3 regions of the Streptomyces sp. NPDC045778 genome follow, and region 1 is predicted to be linked to each of the others. Evidence: predicted binding sites of a transcription regulator. Region 1 holds the regulator's gene; each other region holds the start of a gene.

Region 1 (5,538 bases):
GCTGGAGACCTCGGCCGCGATCCGGGACTCCTTCGAGCCGGGGACGAGGTGGTCCACGAGGACGCCGAGGCGCGCGTCGGGGCCGGGCGCGAACTCCGCGACGATCGCCGGGAGGTCGTCGATGCCCTCCAGGTACTCGACGACGACGCCCTCGATGCGCAGGTCGTCGCCCCACACCTTCTCGACAAGCTCCGCGTCGTGGCGCCCCTCCACATAGATGCGCCCGGCGCGCGCCACCCGCGCCCGCGCCCCGGGGACGGCGATCGATCCTGACGCGGTGCGCGCGGGCCGCGAAGCCGCCTGGGCCTTGGGGCGGACCAGCGTGACGACCTTGCCCTCCAGGAGGAAGCCGCGCGGTGCCATCGGGAACACCCGGTGCTTGCCGAAGCGGTCCTCCAGGGTCACCGTCGGGCCCTCGGCGGTCTTCTCGCAGCGGATCACCGCGCCGCAGAATCCGGTCCCGACCTCCTCCACCACCAGGTCGGCTTCGGCGGGGACCTCGGGGACGGGGGCCGACCTCTTCCACGGCGGGGTGAGGTCCGGGTGGTAGCTGCGCATTCGACAGACGTTATGGCATGGGGTGATGTCCCGTCACGGGGACGTGCCCGCGCCGCTCACCGCACCCCGAACCGGACCGCGAGGTCCTCCCGCTGCGCCCGTACGAACGCCGCGTCGACGACCGCCCCGTGCCCGGGCACGTAGCGGGCGTCCGCTCCGCCGAGGCCGAGCAGCCGGTCGAGCGCGGCGGGCCACCGGCCCGGGACCGCGTCGGCGCCCGCCTGGGGTTCGCCCGACTCCTCCACGAGGTCGCCGCAGAAGACCACATCGGGTTCGCCCGGGTCGTGGCCCGGCACCAGGACGGCCAGGTCGTGGCCGGTGTGGCCGGGGCCGACGTTCGCCAGGAGCACCTGGACGCCGCCCAGGTCGAGGGTGCGCTCCCCGGACACCAGGTGCCGCGGGAGCACCAGGAGGTCGGCGGCCTCGGCGGCGGCGCGCGCGTCCAGGCCGTGGGCGACGGCGTCCCCGCGCAGGCCCTCGCGGTCCCGGTCGAGCACGGCGTCGACGCCGACCGCGCCGAACACCTCGACCCCGGCGAAGGCCGCCGCGCCGAGCACGTGGTCGAAGTGCGGGTGGGTCAGCGCGAGATGGGTCACACGGCGGCCCCCGCCGAGCAGCCGCCGGGCCTCGGCGCGCAGGAGCGCGCCCTCCCGCAGGCTGGACCCGGCCTCGATCATCAGGGCGGCCTCGTCGCCGACGACCAGGCCGGCCGTGCAGTCCCACACGGGGAGCCGGCGCCGCCCCACCCGCGAGGTGAGCGGCTCCCAGCCCGCGCCCCGCCAGTCCGGGGCCGGTGTCGCGCTTACGTCCATACGGTGACGCTAACGCCATACGGTGACGCTAACGCCGCCGCCCGTCGCGGGCAGCGGACGGGTGGCCCGGCGTGCGGGCGCGACCGGGCCGGTGGCACGGGCCACACGTGGGCATGAGTAAAGGAGTCGGCCCTTGCCGGGGCTGTACCCGACGGCCGTACACTGACTCGATGAAGGTTGGCACTCGCGCGTGGTGAGTGCCAGGGTGGGGCCGCCGCGGGGGCTCAGGACGAGGGAAGAGAGCTGGAGGTGTGCGCGATGCTCAGTGAACGCAGGCTCGAGGTGCTCCGCGCCATCGTCCATGACTACGTAGGCACCCAGGAGCCCGTCGGCTCCAAGGCGCTCACCGAGCGTCACCACTTGGGGGTCTCTCCGGCCACGGTCCGTAACGACATGGCGGCGCTGGAGGAGGAAGGGTTCATCGCCCAGCCCCACACCAGCGCCGGGCGCATCCCCACCGACAAGGGCTACCGGCTGTTCGTGGACAAGCTGGCGGGCGTCAAGCCGCTCAGCTCCCCCGAGCGCCGCGCGATTCAGAACTTCCTGGACGGCGCCGTCGACCTGGACGACGTCGTGGGCCGTACGGTGCGGCTGCTCGCGCAGCTGACCCGGCAGGTCGCCGTGGTGCAGTACCCGTCCCTGACGCGGTCGACGGTGCGCCACGTGGAACTGCTCGCGCTCGCCCCGGCCCGGCTCATGCTCGTGCTGATCACGGACACGGGCCGGGTCGAGCAGCGTCTGATCGACTGCCCGGCGCCGTTCGGGGAAACGTCACTCGCGGACCTGCGGGCCCGGCTCAACAGCCGGGTCGCGGGCCGCAGGTTCACGGACGTGCCGCAGCTCGTCCAGGACCTGCCCGAGTCCTTCGACAAGGAGGACCAGGCCACGGTGGCGACGGTCCTGTCCACCCTCCTCGAAACCCTGGTCGAGGAGAACGAGGAGCGGATGATGATCGGCGGAACGGCCAATCTCACCCGCTTCGGACATGACTTCCCTCTCACGATCCGGCCGGTCCTCGAGGCCCTGGAGGAACAGGTCGTCCTCCTCAAGTTGCTTGGTGAGGCTACGGATTCGGGCATGACCGTGAAGATCGGTCATGAGAACGCCCACGAGGGACTCAGCTCCACGTCCGTGGTCTCCGTCGGCTACGGTTCGGGAGGCGAGGCAGTGGCCAAGCTAGGCGTGGTCGGACCGACCCGCATGGACTATCCGGGAACGATGGGAGCAGTACGCGCAGTGGCACGTTACGTCGGACAGATCCTGGCGGAGTCGTAAGTGGCCACGGACTACTACGCCGTACTCGGCGTGCGCCGCGACGCGTCCCAGGACGAGATCAAGAAGGCCTTCCGGCGGCTCGCGCGCGAGCTGCACCCGGACGTCAATCCCGATCCCAAGACGCAAGAGCGCTTCAAAGAGATCAACGCGGCCTACGAGGTCCTCTCGGACCCGCAGAAGAAGCAGGTCTACGACCTCGGTGGCGACCCGCTGTCCCAGTCGGGCGGCGCGGGCGCGGGCGGTTTCGGAGCCGGTGGCTTCGGCAACTTCTCGGACATCATGGACGCGTTCTTCGGTACGGCGTCGCAGCGCGGGCCGCGCTCGCGCACCCGCCGCGGCCAGGACGCCATGATCCGCCTCGAGATCGAGCTGGACGAGGCGGCCTTCGGCACGACGAAGGACATCCAGGTCGACACGGCCGTCGTCTGCACGACGTGCTCCGGCGAGGGTGCCGCGCCCGGCACCTCCGCGCAGACCTGTGACATGTGCCGCGGCCGCGGCGAGGTGTCCCAGGTCACGCGGTCCTTCCTCGGCCAGGTCATGACCTCGCGGCCCTGCCCCCAGTGCCAGGGCTTCGGCACCGTGGTGCCCACGCCGTGCCCCGAGTGCGCGGGCGACGGCCGGATCCGCTCGCGGCGCACCCTCACGGTGAAGATCCCCGCGGGTGTCGACAACGGCACGCGGATCCAGCTCGCGGGCGAGGGCGAGGTCGGCCCGGGCGGTGGCCCGGCCGGCGACCTCTACGTGGAGATCCACGAGCTGCCGCACGCCGTCTTCCAGCGGCGCGGCGACGATCTGCACTGCACCGTCACCATTCCGATGACGGCGGCCTCGCTCGGTACGAAGGTGCCGCTGGAGACGCTCGACGGCGTCGAGGAGGTCGACATCCGGCCCGGCACGCAGTCCGGGCAGTCGATCCCGCTGCACGGGCGCGGCGTCACGCATCTGCGGGGCGGCGGACGCGGTGACCTGATCGTGCACGTGGAGGTCCTCACGCCCACGAAGCTGGACGCCGAGCAGGAGCGGCTGCTGCGGGAGCTGGCGAAGCTGCGCGGCGAGGAGCGGCCCACGGGTCAGTTCCAGCCGGGGCAGCAGGGCCTGTTCTCCCGCCTGAAGGACGCGTTCAACGGGCGTTAGCGCTTGACGGGTGGGCCCGGCTTCCCGGTTGCTCGGCACCTGGGGGCCGTGCCCACCCGTCCCGCCCTGCGGGACGATTGCCCACGGTAGGAAGCACCCCGCACGAGGCGGCCCCGCCGGACGTGGCACGATGCGCGTATGGTCTCCCCTCTCCATGCTCTCTGTCGTCATCCGATCGTGCAGGCCCCGATGGCGGGCGGGGCCTCGACCCCGCAGCTCGCGGCGGCCGTGTCCGAGGCCGGGGGGCTCGGCTCGCTCGCGGCCGGGTACAAGACCGCCGACGGCATGTACCAGGAGATAAAGCAGGTCAGAGGCCTGACATCGCGCCCGTTCGGGGTGAACCTCTTCATGCCGCAGCCCGCCTGCGCGGACCCGGCGGCCGTCGAGGTGTACCGCAACCAGCTCGCCGGTGAGGCCACCTGGTACGAAACCGAACTGGGCGACACCGACGGCAAGCTCGACGACGGCTACGAGGCGAAGCTGGCGATCCTGCGCGACGACCCGGTGCCGCTGGTGTCGTTCACGTTCGGCTGTCCCTCCCGGGAGGACCTCCAGGCCCTCGCGCGGGTCGGCACGAAGACCGTCGTCACCGTGACCACGCCCGAGGAGGCCCTGGCCGCGCAGGCCGTGGGCGCCGACGCGGTGTGCGTCCAGGGCGTCGAGGCGGGCGGCCACCAGGGCACCCACCGCGACAACCCGGAGACGGACGGCGCGGGAATCGGCCTGCTGAGCCTCATCACGCAGGTCAGGGAGGCCGTACAGCTGCCCGTCATCGCCGCGGGCGGGCTGATGCGCGGCGCGCAGATCGCCGCGGTGCTCGCGGCGGGCGCCGACCTCGCGCAGCTCGGCACCGCGTTCCTCGTCACCCCGGAGTCCGGCGCGCAGCCGCTGCACAAGCAGGCCGTGACCGACTCGCGGTTCGTGCGGACCGAGCTGACCCGGGCGTTCTCGGGGCGCCCCGCGCGCGGCCTCGTCAACCGCTTCATGCGCGAGCACGGCCCGTACGCGCCCGCGGCCTACCCGCAGATCCACTACTTGACGGCGGACCTGCGCAAGGCCGCGGCCAGGACCGGCGACCCGCAGGCCATGGCCCTGTGGGCGGGCCAGGGCCACCGGCTCGCGAGGGAGCTGCCCGCGGGACAGCTCGTGGAGGTGCTCGTGGCCGAACTCGACGAGGCCAAGGCCGTGTTCGCCGGCCGTGGCGCGGACGGTGCGGCATGACCGCGCCGGTGTTCGTCGTCGACGACTTCGCGGGTGCCGCGCCCGGGAGCACGTACGTACTCGAAGGCCCCGAAGGGCGGCACGCGGTGTCCGTGAAGCGGCTGCGCGCCGGTGAGGAGGTGGTGCTCACCGACGGCGCCGGACGCTGGGCGCACGGGGCCGTCGCCGCCGCCGAGGGCAAGGACCGGCTCCTCGTCGCCCTCGACGACGACGGCGTACGGGAGGAGGACGCGGAGAGCCCCCGGATCACCGTCGTCCAGGCGCTGCCCAAGGGCGACCGGGGCGAACTCGCCGTGGAGACCATGACGGAGACCGGCGTGGACGCCGTCGTGCCCTGGGCCGCCGCCCGCTGCATCACGCAGTGGAAGGGCGAGCGCGGCCTGAAGGCGCTCGGCAAGTGGCGGGCGACGGCGCGCGAGGCGGGCAAGCAGTCCCGGCGGGTCCGCTTCCCCGAGGTCGCGGAACTCGCCACCACCAAGCAGGTCGCCCAGCTGCTCGCGGACGCCGACTTCGCGGGTGTCCTGCACGAGGAGGG
Region 2 (5,538 bases), on a different contig from region 1:
ATGAGCGTCAACGTCCGCATTCCGACCATCCTCCGTACGTACACCGGTGGGCAGGCCGAGGTGAGCGCCGAGGGGGCCACCCTCGCCGAGGTCATCGCCGACCTGGAGAAGAACCACACCGGCATCGCCGCCCGCGTCCTGGACGACCAGGGCAAGCTGCGCCGCTTCGTGAACGTGTACGTCAACGACGACGACGTGCGCTTCGAGCAGGGCCTGGAAACGGCGACGCCCGACGGCGCGGGCGTCTCGATCATTCCGGCGGTGGCCGGCGGCTGAACCGCCGCGCCGGGGGCCGCTTCGTACACGCGTTTTCGTATACAACGACCCCTGTCCCTGCGCAGAGTTACTCCGATTGCCCCCACCACGAGAGAAGCGGAGGGGGCAATTCTGCATGGTTGATCGCGGTACAGTTGGGAATGGAGCTTCGCTATTGGTGTCCGGCGGCGTCAGTCGCCCGGATGAAGTCGGCCTCGGAGCCGACAAGAAGTAGCCAAAGTGTCCTGCCTATTTGAGCCGAACGTGGCTTTTGCCTGGCCCGACTTGCCCTGAACCCCGGTGAATTCTCCGCATATCGGCGATCGGCCCTGCCCAGAATTCTCGTCCGATTGACCTGTTGCAGACGGCAGTTGGGCAGATACATTCAGCCGCGGTCGACGCGTTCCGGCGCACACCCCCAACCCATGGGGAGTGAGGTCTGACCCGGGTCCGCGAAGTGCGGTCCTGCGCAAGGGCCAGTAATAGGGGAGTTAGGCATGGCTCAGGGCACCGTCAAGTGGTTCAACGCGGAGAAGGGATACGGCTTCATCGCGGTCGACGGTGGTGCGGATGTTTTCGTCCACTACAGCGCGATTCAGATGGACGGCTACCGCACCCTGGAAGAAGGTCAGCGAGTCGAGTTCGAGATCTCGCAGGGCCAGAAGGGTCCGCAGGCGGACATGGTCAAGCTCGCCGTCTGATCGGCTTGGCGCGATCGGCCACCAGCGACGCAAGGGCCCGCCTCCCTCACCGGGAGGCGGGCCTTCCGCCGTCCCCCTCCGGGCCCGGGCCCCCGGCCTGCCGCCTCCACTCCGCGCCGGATGCCCCCCACCCACCCGCCCATGACCAGGCAGCCCCTGCCCCCCGGCCACGAGCCGCCGCCGCTCCGCGCCGGATGCTTCCCGCCCGCCCATGACCGGGCCCCCGGACCGGACGCCCCGCCCCTCGGCCGCGAGCCGTCACCGCTCCGGGCCGGATGCCGCCCACCCGCCCGCCCATGACCGGGCCCCCGGCCCGGACGCCCCGCCCCTCGGCCGCGAGCCGTCACCGCTCCGGGCCGGATGCCGCCCACCCGCCCGCCCATGGCCAGGCAGTCCCTGGCGCGGGCGGCCCGTCTCTCGGGTGCGGGCCGTGGCCCTCCGTCACCGTCGCTCCGCGCCGGATGTCTCCCACCGCCCGCCCATGACCAGCCGGGTTCCGGCGCCGGGCGCCCGGCCCCTTGGCCGCGAGCCGTCACCGCTCCGCCCCGGATGCCACCCGCCCGCCCATGACCAGCCGGGTTCCGGCGCGGGCGCCCCGTCCCTCGGCCGCGGGCCGTTGCCGCTCCGCGCCGGATGCTTCCCACCCGCCCACCCATGGCCAGGCAGCCCCTGGCGCGGGCTACCCGTCTCTCGGGTGCGGGCCGTTGCCCCCCCCATCACCGTCACCGTCGCTCCGCGCCGGATGTCTCCCACCGCCGGCCCATGACCAGCCGGGTTCCGGCGCGGGCGCCCCGTCCCTCGGCCGCGGGCCGTCGTCGCCCGTCACCGTCGCTCCGCGCCGGATGTCTCCCACCCACCCGCCCATGACCACGGAGTCCCCGGCGCGGGCTGTCGCCTCCGTCGCTACCACGGCGGATGTCTCCCGCCCATGACCAGGCGCAGCTTCACGGCGCGGGCTGTCGCCCTCGGCGGCACTGTTCTGTGGCGGATGTTTCACGCGCGAGCGGATGGGCGCTTGCCTGCCCGGGCGGTGCGCTGCTGAGCAATGGGTGGGTGGGTGGGAGGTATCCGGCGCGTTAGCGGCGGTGTTGTGGGCGGCGGGGGCGGGTGGCAGCGGCTGGGGTTGCGCGGCGCGCGTTTCGCGCTGGTTCGGGGCCAGGTAGTCGCTTCCCTGCCCGGGCGGTGCACTGCCGAGCAATGGGCGGGTGGGTGGGAGGCATCCGGCGCGCCAGCGCCGGTGTCGTGGGCGACGAGCCGCGCCTGAGGGACGGGCAGGCGGCAGCGGCGCCACCGTTCTGCGGCAGATGTTCCACGCGCGAGCGGGTGGTCGCTTTCCTGCCCGGGCGGTGCACTGCCGAGCAATGGGCGGGTGGGTGGGAGGCATCCGGCGCGCCAGCGCCGGTGTCGTGGGCGACGAGCCGCGCCCGAGGGATGAGCAGGCGGCAGCGCCCTCAGCGGCCAGGGCCGCGCCTGAGGGATGAGCAGGCGGCAGCGCCCCCAGCGGCCAGGGCCGCGCCCGAGGGATGAGCAGGCGGCAGCGCCCCCAGCCCCCCCAGCGGCCAGGGCCGCACCCGAGGGACGAGCAGGCGGCAGCGCCCCCAGCGGCCAGGGCCGCGCCCGAGGGACGAGCAGGCGGCAGCCCCCCAGCCCCCCAGCCACCAAGGCCGCACCCGAGGGGCGGCCGGGCGGCAGCCGGGCGGCGAGGCCCGAGGGGCCGACAGGCCGCGCCCCCGGGCGGCAGCCGGGGCTCGCATGCGCAGCCAGGGTTCCCAGGGACCCCCGGGCAGGAGGGGAAGTGAGGAAGCCGGACCCCAGTGTGTGGGGGCGACCTTGCACTCGGAGGGGGCGAGTGCTAATCATTGGCGTTAGCACTCTACGAGTGAGAGTGACAGAAGGACCGGGTGGGCGAGGCCCGCAGGCCGGGTGGGGCAAGGAACCACAAGGCAGGCAGGCCGTCCGTCGCGGGCGCCGGCGCGGTCCGAGTTTTTCCACCCCTGTCCGGGAGGACCACTTCACATGGCCAAGATCATCGCGTTCGACGAGGAGGCACGGCGCGGCCTCGAGCGCGGCATGAACCAGCTCGCCGACGCCGTCAAGGTGACCCTGGGCCCCAAGGGTCGCAACGTCGTCCTCGAGAAGAAGTGGGGCGCCCCCACGATCACCAACGATGGTGTGTCCATCGCCAAGGAGATCGAGCTCGAGGACCCGTACGAGAAGATCGGCGCCGAGCTGGTCAAGGAGGTCGCGAAGAAGACGGACGACGTCGCCGGTGACGGCACGACGACCGCGACCGTCCTGGCCCAGGCGCTGGTCCGCGAGGGCCTGCGCAACGTGGCCGCGGGTGCCAACCCCATGGCCCTGAAGCGCGGCATCGAGAAGGCCGTCGAGGCCGTCTCGGGCGCCCTGCTCGACCAGGCCAAGGAGGTCGAGACCAAGGAGCAGATCGCGTCCACGGCCTCCATCTCCGCCGCCGACACCCAGATCGGCGAGCTGATCGCCGAGGCCATGGACAAGGTCGGCAAGGAAGGCGTCATCACGGTCGAGGAGTCCCAGACCTTCGGTCTGGAGCTTGAGCTGACCGAGGGCATGCGCTTCGACAAGGGCTACATCTCGGCGTACTTCGCGACCGACATGGAGCGCATGGAGGCGTCGCTCGAGGACCCGTACATCCTCATCGTCAACTCCAAGATCTCCAACGTGAAGGACCTCCTTCCGCTCCTGGAGAAGGTCATGCAGTCGGGCAAGCCGCTGCTGATCATCGCCGAGGACGTCGAGGGCGAGGCCCTGTCCACGCTGGTCGTCAACAAGATCCGTGGCACCTTCAAGTCCGTCGCCGTCAAGGCCCCGGGCTTCGGCGACCGCCGCAAGGCCATGCTCGGTGACATCGCCATCCTCACGGGCGGCACGGTCATCTCCGAGGAGGTCGGCCTCAAGCTGGAGAACGCCGGTCTGGACCTGCTCGGCCGCGCCCGCAAGGTCGTCATCACCAAGGACGAGACCACGATCGTCGACGGTGCCGGTGACTCCGAGGCCGTCCAGGGCCGGGTCAACCAGATCCGCGCCGAGATCGAGAACAGCGACTCGGACTACGACCGCGAGAAGCTCCAGGAGCGCCTGGCGAAGCTCGCGGGCGGCGTGGCCGTCATCAAGGCCGGTGCCGCGACCGAGGTGGAGCTGAAGGAGCGCAAGCACCGCATCGAGGACGCCGTTCGCAACGCGAAGGCGGCCGTCGAGGAGGGCATCGTCGCCGGTGGTGGCGTGGCCCTGCTCCAGGCCTCCTCGGTGTTCGAGAAGCTGGAGCTGGAGGGCGACGAGGCCACTGGCGCCGCCGCCGTCAAGCTCGCGCTCGAGGCCCCGCTGAAGCAGATCTCCGTGAACGCCGGGCTCGAGGGTGGCGTCATCGTGGAGAAGGTCCGCAACCTCACCCCGGGTCACGGCCTGAACGCCGCGAACGGCGAGTACGTGGACATGATCGCCGAGGGCATCATCGACCCGGCGAAGGTCACGCGCTCCGCGCTGCAGAACGCCGCGTCGATCGCCGCGCTGTTCCTCACCACCGAGGCCGTCATCGCCGACAAGCCGGAGAAGGCCGCCCCGGCCGCTCCGGGCGGCATGCCCGGCGGTGACATGGACTTCTGAGCCGGCTGACGGTTCAGGCTCGTCCTTCCCGAGGGCGGCACTCCTTGCCTCTGGCAGGGGGTGCCGCCCTCGGGCGTTTCAGCACAGGCTCCGGTAGGGGGCGTCCGGGACGTATGTACGCCACTCCTCGCGGGTGATGTCGCGGCCCGCCTTCCGGCAGACGGCGGCGGTCAGGCGTTCCGGGGTGAGGTCGAGGGCCTGGGCGCGGTTGCCGGTGAGGGCCCGCAGCACGCCGTCGCCGTCGAAGGCCAGGGCGTCGATGTCGCGGCCCATGAGTTCCAGCGGCGCCCCGAGGGCGAGGCGGGCGTCGAGGTCCCAGAGCTGGAGGGCGTTGCCGTCGACGACGGCCGCGAGGAGCGAGCCGTCGGGCGAGACGGCGGGCGCGCCCATCGCCTTGCCGCCGTGGGTGCCGCCCCGGACGGTGCTGCTGGGCATCCGCGCCCGGCGCCCGGTGGCCGCGCCGTCCCACAGCTCGACCCAGCCCGTGTCCCGTACGACGGCGAGGGTCCCGCCGTCGCGGGAGAAGACGAGGTCCGCCGCGGTCCCCCGGCCGAAGCGGGCCCGCCGCGTGGTGCCCTTCGCCAGGTCCAGGACGTCACCCCGGGTGGTGATCAGACGGCGGCCGTCCGGGCTGAACTGGCCGTGGATGTCGGCCTTCTCGTACGTGTGGACGCGCTTGCGGGCGCGGGTGTCCCAGACCTCGTACGTGCCGGGCTCGGGGTCCGGTGCCCCCGCGGGCTCGTGGAAGTACGCGAGGTGGCGGCCGTCCGGCGAGACGGTGATGGCGGAGACCTCGCGGTCCTGAGGGACGGGCGCGCGGAACAGTTCCTTGTGCGCGCGGGTGTCCCACAGGCTGATCGCGAGGCGGTACCGGTCGCCGCGGGTCACGAAGTCGGTGAAGGCGAGGTGGCGGCCGTCGGCGGACAGGCCGCTCTCGCGGTTC
Region 3 (5,538 bases), on a different contig from region 1:
GTCGGCATCGGCCTGTGCTTCGTCCCCCTCGGCGCGTCCGCGACGTCCGGGGTGGCGCCGGGGGAGACGGGCATGGCCTCGGGGCTGCTCAACAGCTCGCGGCAGCTCGGGGGTTCGATCGGCCTCGCGGTCCTGGTGGCCGTGGCGGCGAGCGCCACCGGGCCGGGCCGGGCGGGCCTCGCGGACGGCTTCTCCGCGGCGTTCGCGGTGGCCGCGGGGCTGCTGGCGGCGGCCGCTGTGGCGGCGGGTCTGCTGCACGAGGGCCGCAGGGCGGTGCCCCTCGCGGAGGCGCCCCAGGCCCGCCCCTTCTCCGGAACCGGGGCTCCGCCCCGGAATCCGTAGCACGGCGCTCCGTGCCTCGGCCGCAGGCCGACGGACCCGGGGCAGCGGCCGGGGTCAGCGGAGCGGGTGGCGGCCTGGGTCAGCGGAGCGGGTGGCCCACCAGCATCGTGGGAGCCCCCGCGACCCGCGTGAGGAAGACCGTCGCGGAGCCGGGCCCGCGGGGCTTCACCTTGCGGCGCAGCTCCTCCGGCTCCACGGCCGAGCCCCGCTTCTTGACCGTGAGCACCCCGACCTCCCGCTCCCGCAGCAGCGCCTTCAGCTTCTTCACGTTGAACGGCAGCTGATCCGTGATCTCGTACGCGGCGGCGTACGGCGTCGTACAGGCCACGTCGGAGGTGACGTAGGCGATCGTCTCGTCGACGAGCCCGCCCTCGACCCGCGCGGCGACCTCCGCCACCAGGTGGGCGCGGATGACGGCGCCGTCGGGCTCGTACAGATAGCGGCCGACGGGGCGTACGGCGGCGTCCGGGAGCATGGTCGCGCGCCCCGCGCACAAAGTGGCGCGTGAGGGCAGCAGGGTCGCCCGGTGCGAGCCGGGCGCGTCCGTGCCGAACCACAGCACGGCTTCCTTCACGTCGCCGCCGTCCGAGATCCACTCGGCCTCCGCCTCCTCGGGCACCGCCTCGTGCGGGATGCCGGGGGCGATCTTCAGGGCCGCGCGCGGGGCCTTGCGGGCGGCGGCCACCGCCCAGGACAGCGGGGGCGAGTACGCCTCCGGGTCGAAGATGCGGCCGCGCCCGCCCCTGCGCGCCGGGTCCACGAAGACCGCGTCGTAGCCGCCGGTGTCCACCCGCGTGACGTCCGCCTCGCGGACCTCGATGAGGTGGTCCAGGCCGAGGGCGACGGCGTTGGCCCGGGCGACCGCGCAGGTCAGCGGGTCGCGGTCGACGGCGAGGACCTCGATCCCGGCCCGCGCGAGCGCGAGCGCGTCGCCGCCGATGCCGCCGCACAGGTCGGCGATCCGCCGCACGCCGAGCGCCTTGAACCGCTCCGCCCGGTACGTCGCGACGGACGTGCGCGTGGACTGCTCGACGCCGTTCGGCGTGAAGAACATCCGCGCCGCGTCCCCCGCGCCGAACTTCGCCACCGCCCGCTGCCGCAGGCGCGCCTGGGCGAGCGCCGCCGAGACCAGGTCGGCGGGGTGGTCGCGGCGCAGCCGGGTCGCGACCGCGAGTTCCTCGGCCGGTTCGACGTCCCGTACGGCGTCGAGGAGGGCTGTGCCCTCGTCGGTGAGGAGCGCGGCGAAGGCCGTCGTGGAGGGCTGCGGATCGTGCGGAGCGTTCACCGGCCCATTGTGGGCCAGTCGGTGGAAGGTGCGCGTCCGGCGGCGGTGTCGAGCCCTCGGCAGGGCCGTGAACTGCGAGGATCCGGCGCCATGCGACTAGTACGACAAAATGGAAAGTCAGCCGTAAAGGTGAGGAAAAGGGCGGTGCTCGCCCTTGCCGCGCTCGGCGCGGGCGCGGTCGCCTCGGGCTGCGCCTCGGACGCGGGCCCGGGGCGCGAGCACGGCGCGCCCGCCGCCCACGGCCAGCAGCCCCGGCTCGCCCCGCCCGCCCAGGCCCTGCGCGAGTACGCCCGGCGGCTGCGCGCGAGCCAGGCCGCGCGGGCCGCCGCCGCGAAGCGCTGGGGCCTGGCGAAGGTGCCCCTGACGGCGCCCGCCCCGCCTGCCGTGAAGCCGCGCCTCACCACGCGCGCGGGCTTCGAGGTGCGGGGGCAGGCGGAGCTGCCGCCGGTGTTCACCACGGTCCCGACCAAGCACAAGGTCGTCTTCCTGACCGTCGACGACGGCGCCGAGAAGGACCCCGCCTTCCTGCGGATGATGAGCGAGCTGCGGATCCCGTACACCGCGTTCCTCAGCGACTACCTGGTCAAGGAGGACTACGGCTACTTCAAGCGGATGCGGGACCACGGCGTCGCGCTGAACAACCACACCCTCAACCACCGCTATCTGCCCGGCCTTTCGTACGCGGCCCAGCGGCGGGAGATCTGCGGCATGCAGGATCTCATCGAGCGGCGCTACGGCAAGCGCCCCGAGCTGTTCCGGCCGCCGTACGGCAACTACAACCGCGACACCCTGCGCGCCGCCAAGTCCTGCGGCGTCAAGGCGGTGCCGCTGTGGGCGTCCGAGGGCTTCGCCGACCACATGGAGTGGCGCGAATGGGACAAGGACCTGCACCCCGGCGACATCATCCTCACCCACTTCCGGGGCCGCGAGGACTGGAAGGGCACGATGCCCGACATGGTCCGCACGGTTCTGCGGACGGTCACCGGCAGGGGGTACGCGGTAGCCCGCCTGGAGGACTACCTGTGAGGCGCGCCACGGCCACGGCGACCCTCCTGCTCCTCCTGCCGCTGACGGGCTGCGCCCAGTCGGTGGACCCGATCGAAAGGCTGGGCCGAAAAGCGGCCGAAAAGTTCCCGCGGAAGGAAAGCTCCCGCTGTGCCCGGCAGCCGCTGACCGGGCCCCGGGCGGAGAAGCCGCTGCCCGGGCGCGGCCCCAGCACCCCGGCGGCCCGCGCGGAACCCGCCCAGGACGCGGAACGTTGCCCGGAGGGGCCCCGGCCCACAGCCTCGTCCACAGCCCCGCGCTAGCCCCCCCGCAGAGGGAAACCTGCCAAGCCGGCGGCGGGCAATTGGCACTCCGCTTGACCGAGTGCTAATCGCCGTCCTAGTCTCGGGCCTGGCACTCCCACCTGGAGAGTGCCAGAAGCGACGGGCAGGTCCGGCACCCGCGACGACGGATCGACCTGGTCGCCACCTCTAGATCAGTTAACCCCGCGAGATCTCCGAAGGGGGAGGTCGGATCGTGACGACCGCCAGCTCCAAGGTTGCCATCAAGCCGCTCGAGGACCGCATCGTGGTCCAGCCGCTCGACGCCGAGCAGACCACGGCCTCTGGCCTGGTTATCCCGGACACCGCGAAGGAGAAGCCCCAGGAGGGCGCCGTCCTCGCCGTGGGCCCGGGCCGCTTCGAGAACGGCGAGCGCCTTCCGCTCGACGTGAAGGTCGGCGACGTCGTGCTCTACAGCAAGTACGGCGGCACCGAGGTGAAGTACAACGGCGACGAGTACCTGGTGCTCTCCGCCCGCGACGTGCTCGCGATCATCGAGAAGTGATCGCACGCCCGGCCTGCGCCACGCAGTGACCGGGCGGCACCACCTGCTTCAACCGGCAGATTTGCTTCGCGCCGCGCCCCTGGTCCCCGCTGATGCCGGGCGGCGAGGGGCGCGGTTCGTTCACACGAGTTTCCGAGAGGGCTGAAACGCTCCCATGGCGAAGATCCTGAAGTTCGACGAGGACGCCCGTCGCGCCCTCGAGCGCGGCGTCAACAAGCTTGCCGACACCGTCAAGGTCACGATCGGCCCCAAGGGCCGCAACGTCGTGATCGACAAGAAGTTCGGCGCCCCCACCATCACCAACGACGGTGTCACCATCGCCCGCGAGGTCGAGGTCGAGGACCCGTACGAGAACCTCGGCGCCCAGCTGGTGAAGGAGGTGGCGACCAAGACCAACGACATCGCTGGTGACGGCACCACCACCGCCACCGTGCTCGCCCAGGCCCTGGTCAAGGAAGGCCTGCGCAACGTCGCCGCCGGTGCCTCCCCGGCCGCCCTGAAGAAGGGCATCGACGCCGCCGTCAAGGCCGTCTCCGACGAGCTGCTCGCCACCGCGCGGCCGATCGACGACAAGTCCGACATCGCCGCCGTGGCCGGGCTCTCCGCCCAGGACCAGCAGGTCGGCGAGCTGATCGCCGAGGCGATGGACAAGGTCGGCAAGGACGGTGTCATCACCGTCGAGGAGTCCAACACCTTCGGCCTCGAGCTGGACTTCACCGAGGGCATGGCCTTCGACAAGGGCTACCTGTCGCCGTACTTCGTGACGGACCAGGAGCGCATGGAGGCCGTCCTGGAGGACCCGTACATCCTCATCCACCAGGGCAAGATCTCCTCCATCCAGGACCTGCTCCCGCTCCTGGAGAAGGTCATCCAGGCCGGCTCCTCCAAGCCGCTCCTGATCATCGCCGAGGACGTCGAGGGCGAGGCCCTCTCCACCCTCGTCGTGAACAAGATCCGCGGCACCTTCAACGCCGTCGCGGTGAAGGCCCCCGGCTTCGGCGACCGCCGCAAGGCGATGCTCGGCGACATGGCCACCCTCACCGGCGGCACCGTCGTCGCCGAGGAGGTCGGCCTCAAGCTCGACCAGGTCGGCCTGGACGTGCTCGGCTCCGCCCGCCGCGTGACGATCACCAAGGACGACACCACCATCGTCGACGGCGGCGGCAACGCCGGTGACGTCGAGGGCCGCGTCGCCCAGATCAAGGCCGAGATCGAGACCACCGACTCCGACTGGGACCGCGAGAAGCTCCAGGAGCGCCTCGCGAAGCTGGCCGGCGGCGTGTGCGTGATCAAGGTCGGCGCCGCCACCGAGGTGGAGCTGAAGGAGAAGAAGCACCGTCTGGAGGACGCCATCTCCGCGACCCGCGCCGCGGTCGAGGAGGGCATCGTCTCCGGTGGTGGCTCCGCGCTCGTCCACGCCGCCAAGGTCCTCGAGGGCAACCTCGACCTGACCGGTGACGAGGCCACCGGTGTCGCGGTCGTCCGCAGCGCCGCCGTGGAGCCGCTGCGCTGGATCGCCGAGAACGCCGGCCTCGAGGGCTACGTCATCACCACCAAGGTGGCGGAGCTGGAGAAGGGCCAGGGCTTCAACGCCGCGACCGGCGAGTACGTCGACCTGGTCAAGGCCGGCGTCATCGACCCCGTGAAGGTCACGCGCTCCGCCCTGGAGAACGCGGCCTCCATCGCCTCCCTGCTGCTCACGACCGAGACCCTGGTCGTCGAGAAGCCGGCCGAGGAAGAGGCCGAGGCCGGTCACGGCCACGGGCACGCCCACTGAGCGTGAGCTGAGTCGATCGGCCGGCCACGGCTGACCGGAGGCCCGGCACCCCGTCGCGGGGTGCCGGGCCTCCGGCGTTCCCGGCTTCGCGTCTGCCGGGTTGCTTCCTGTCGCCGGGCGCGGGCCGTGGTCCGTCCTCGCGCGGTTCCCCGCGCGCCTTCGGGGCGCCTTCTATCGCGGCCCGTACTTCCGTCCGGTTCGTGACGTCACCCCGCCGAGCAGGGCGCGCGGCGTCACCTTCACCACGCCCATCATGGCCTTGTAGCGCGGGTCGGGCACGGAGAGGGCCTTGCCGCGGGCCAGG

What was found. The regulator HrcA, encoded in region 1, represses chaperone genes, less so after heat shock. The targets are predictions, from matches to a motif close to TTNGCACTCNGNNNNNCNGAGTGCNAA.
Region 2: groL (chaperonin GroEL) is a predicted target of HrcA. The motif match lies at 2,822-2,848, and genes of this name have one in related genera.
Region 3: groES (co-chaperone GroES) is a predicted target of HrcA. The motif match lies at 2,976-3,002, and genes of this name have one in related genera.

The regions. Positions count from the first base shown of each region.
Region 1 is NZ_JBWKJZ010000006.1:275,226-280,763, reverse strand. It holds gene AC07GB_RS10670 (DUF3097 domain-containing protein) at 1-558, opposite strand, end outside; gene AC07GB_RS10665 (MBL fold metallo-hydrolase) at 615-1,370, opposite strand; gene hrcA (heat-inducible transcriptional repressor HrcA) at 1,629-2,645, shown strand; gene dnaJ (molecular chaperone DnaJ) at 2,646-3,782, shown strand; gene AC07GB_RS10650 (nitronate monooxygenase) at 3,921-5,003, shown strand; gene AC07GB_RS10645 (16S rRNA (uracil(1498)-N(3))-methyltransferase) at 5,000-5,538, shown strand, end outside.
Region 2 is NZ_JBWKJZ010000047.1:45,060-50,597, forward strand. It holds gene AC07GB_RS36710 (MoaD/ThiS family protein) at 1-276, shown strand; gene AC07GB_RS36715 (cold-shock protein) at 753-956, shown strand; gene groL (chaperonin GroEL) at 2,973-4,595, shown strand; gene AC07GB_RS36725 (protein kinase domain-containing protein) at 4,674-5,538, opposite strand, start outside.
Region 3 is NZ_JBWKJZ010000004.1:246,300-251,837, reverse strand. It holds gene AC07GB_RS07155 (MFS transporter) at 1-342, shown strand, start outside; gene AC07GB_RS07150 (THUMP-like domain-containing protein) at 422-1,627, opposite strand; gene AC07GB_RS07145 (polysaccharide deacetylase family protein) at 1,718-2,653, shown strand; gene groES (co-chaperone GroES) at 3,149-3,457, shown strand; gene groL (chaperonin GroEL) at 3,612-5,234, shown strand; gene AC07GB_RS07130 (SDR family NAD(P)-dependent oxidoreductase) at 5,406-5,538, opposite strand, start outside.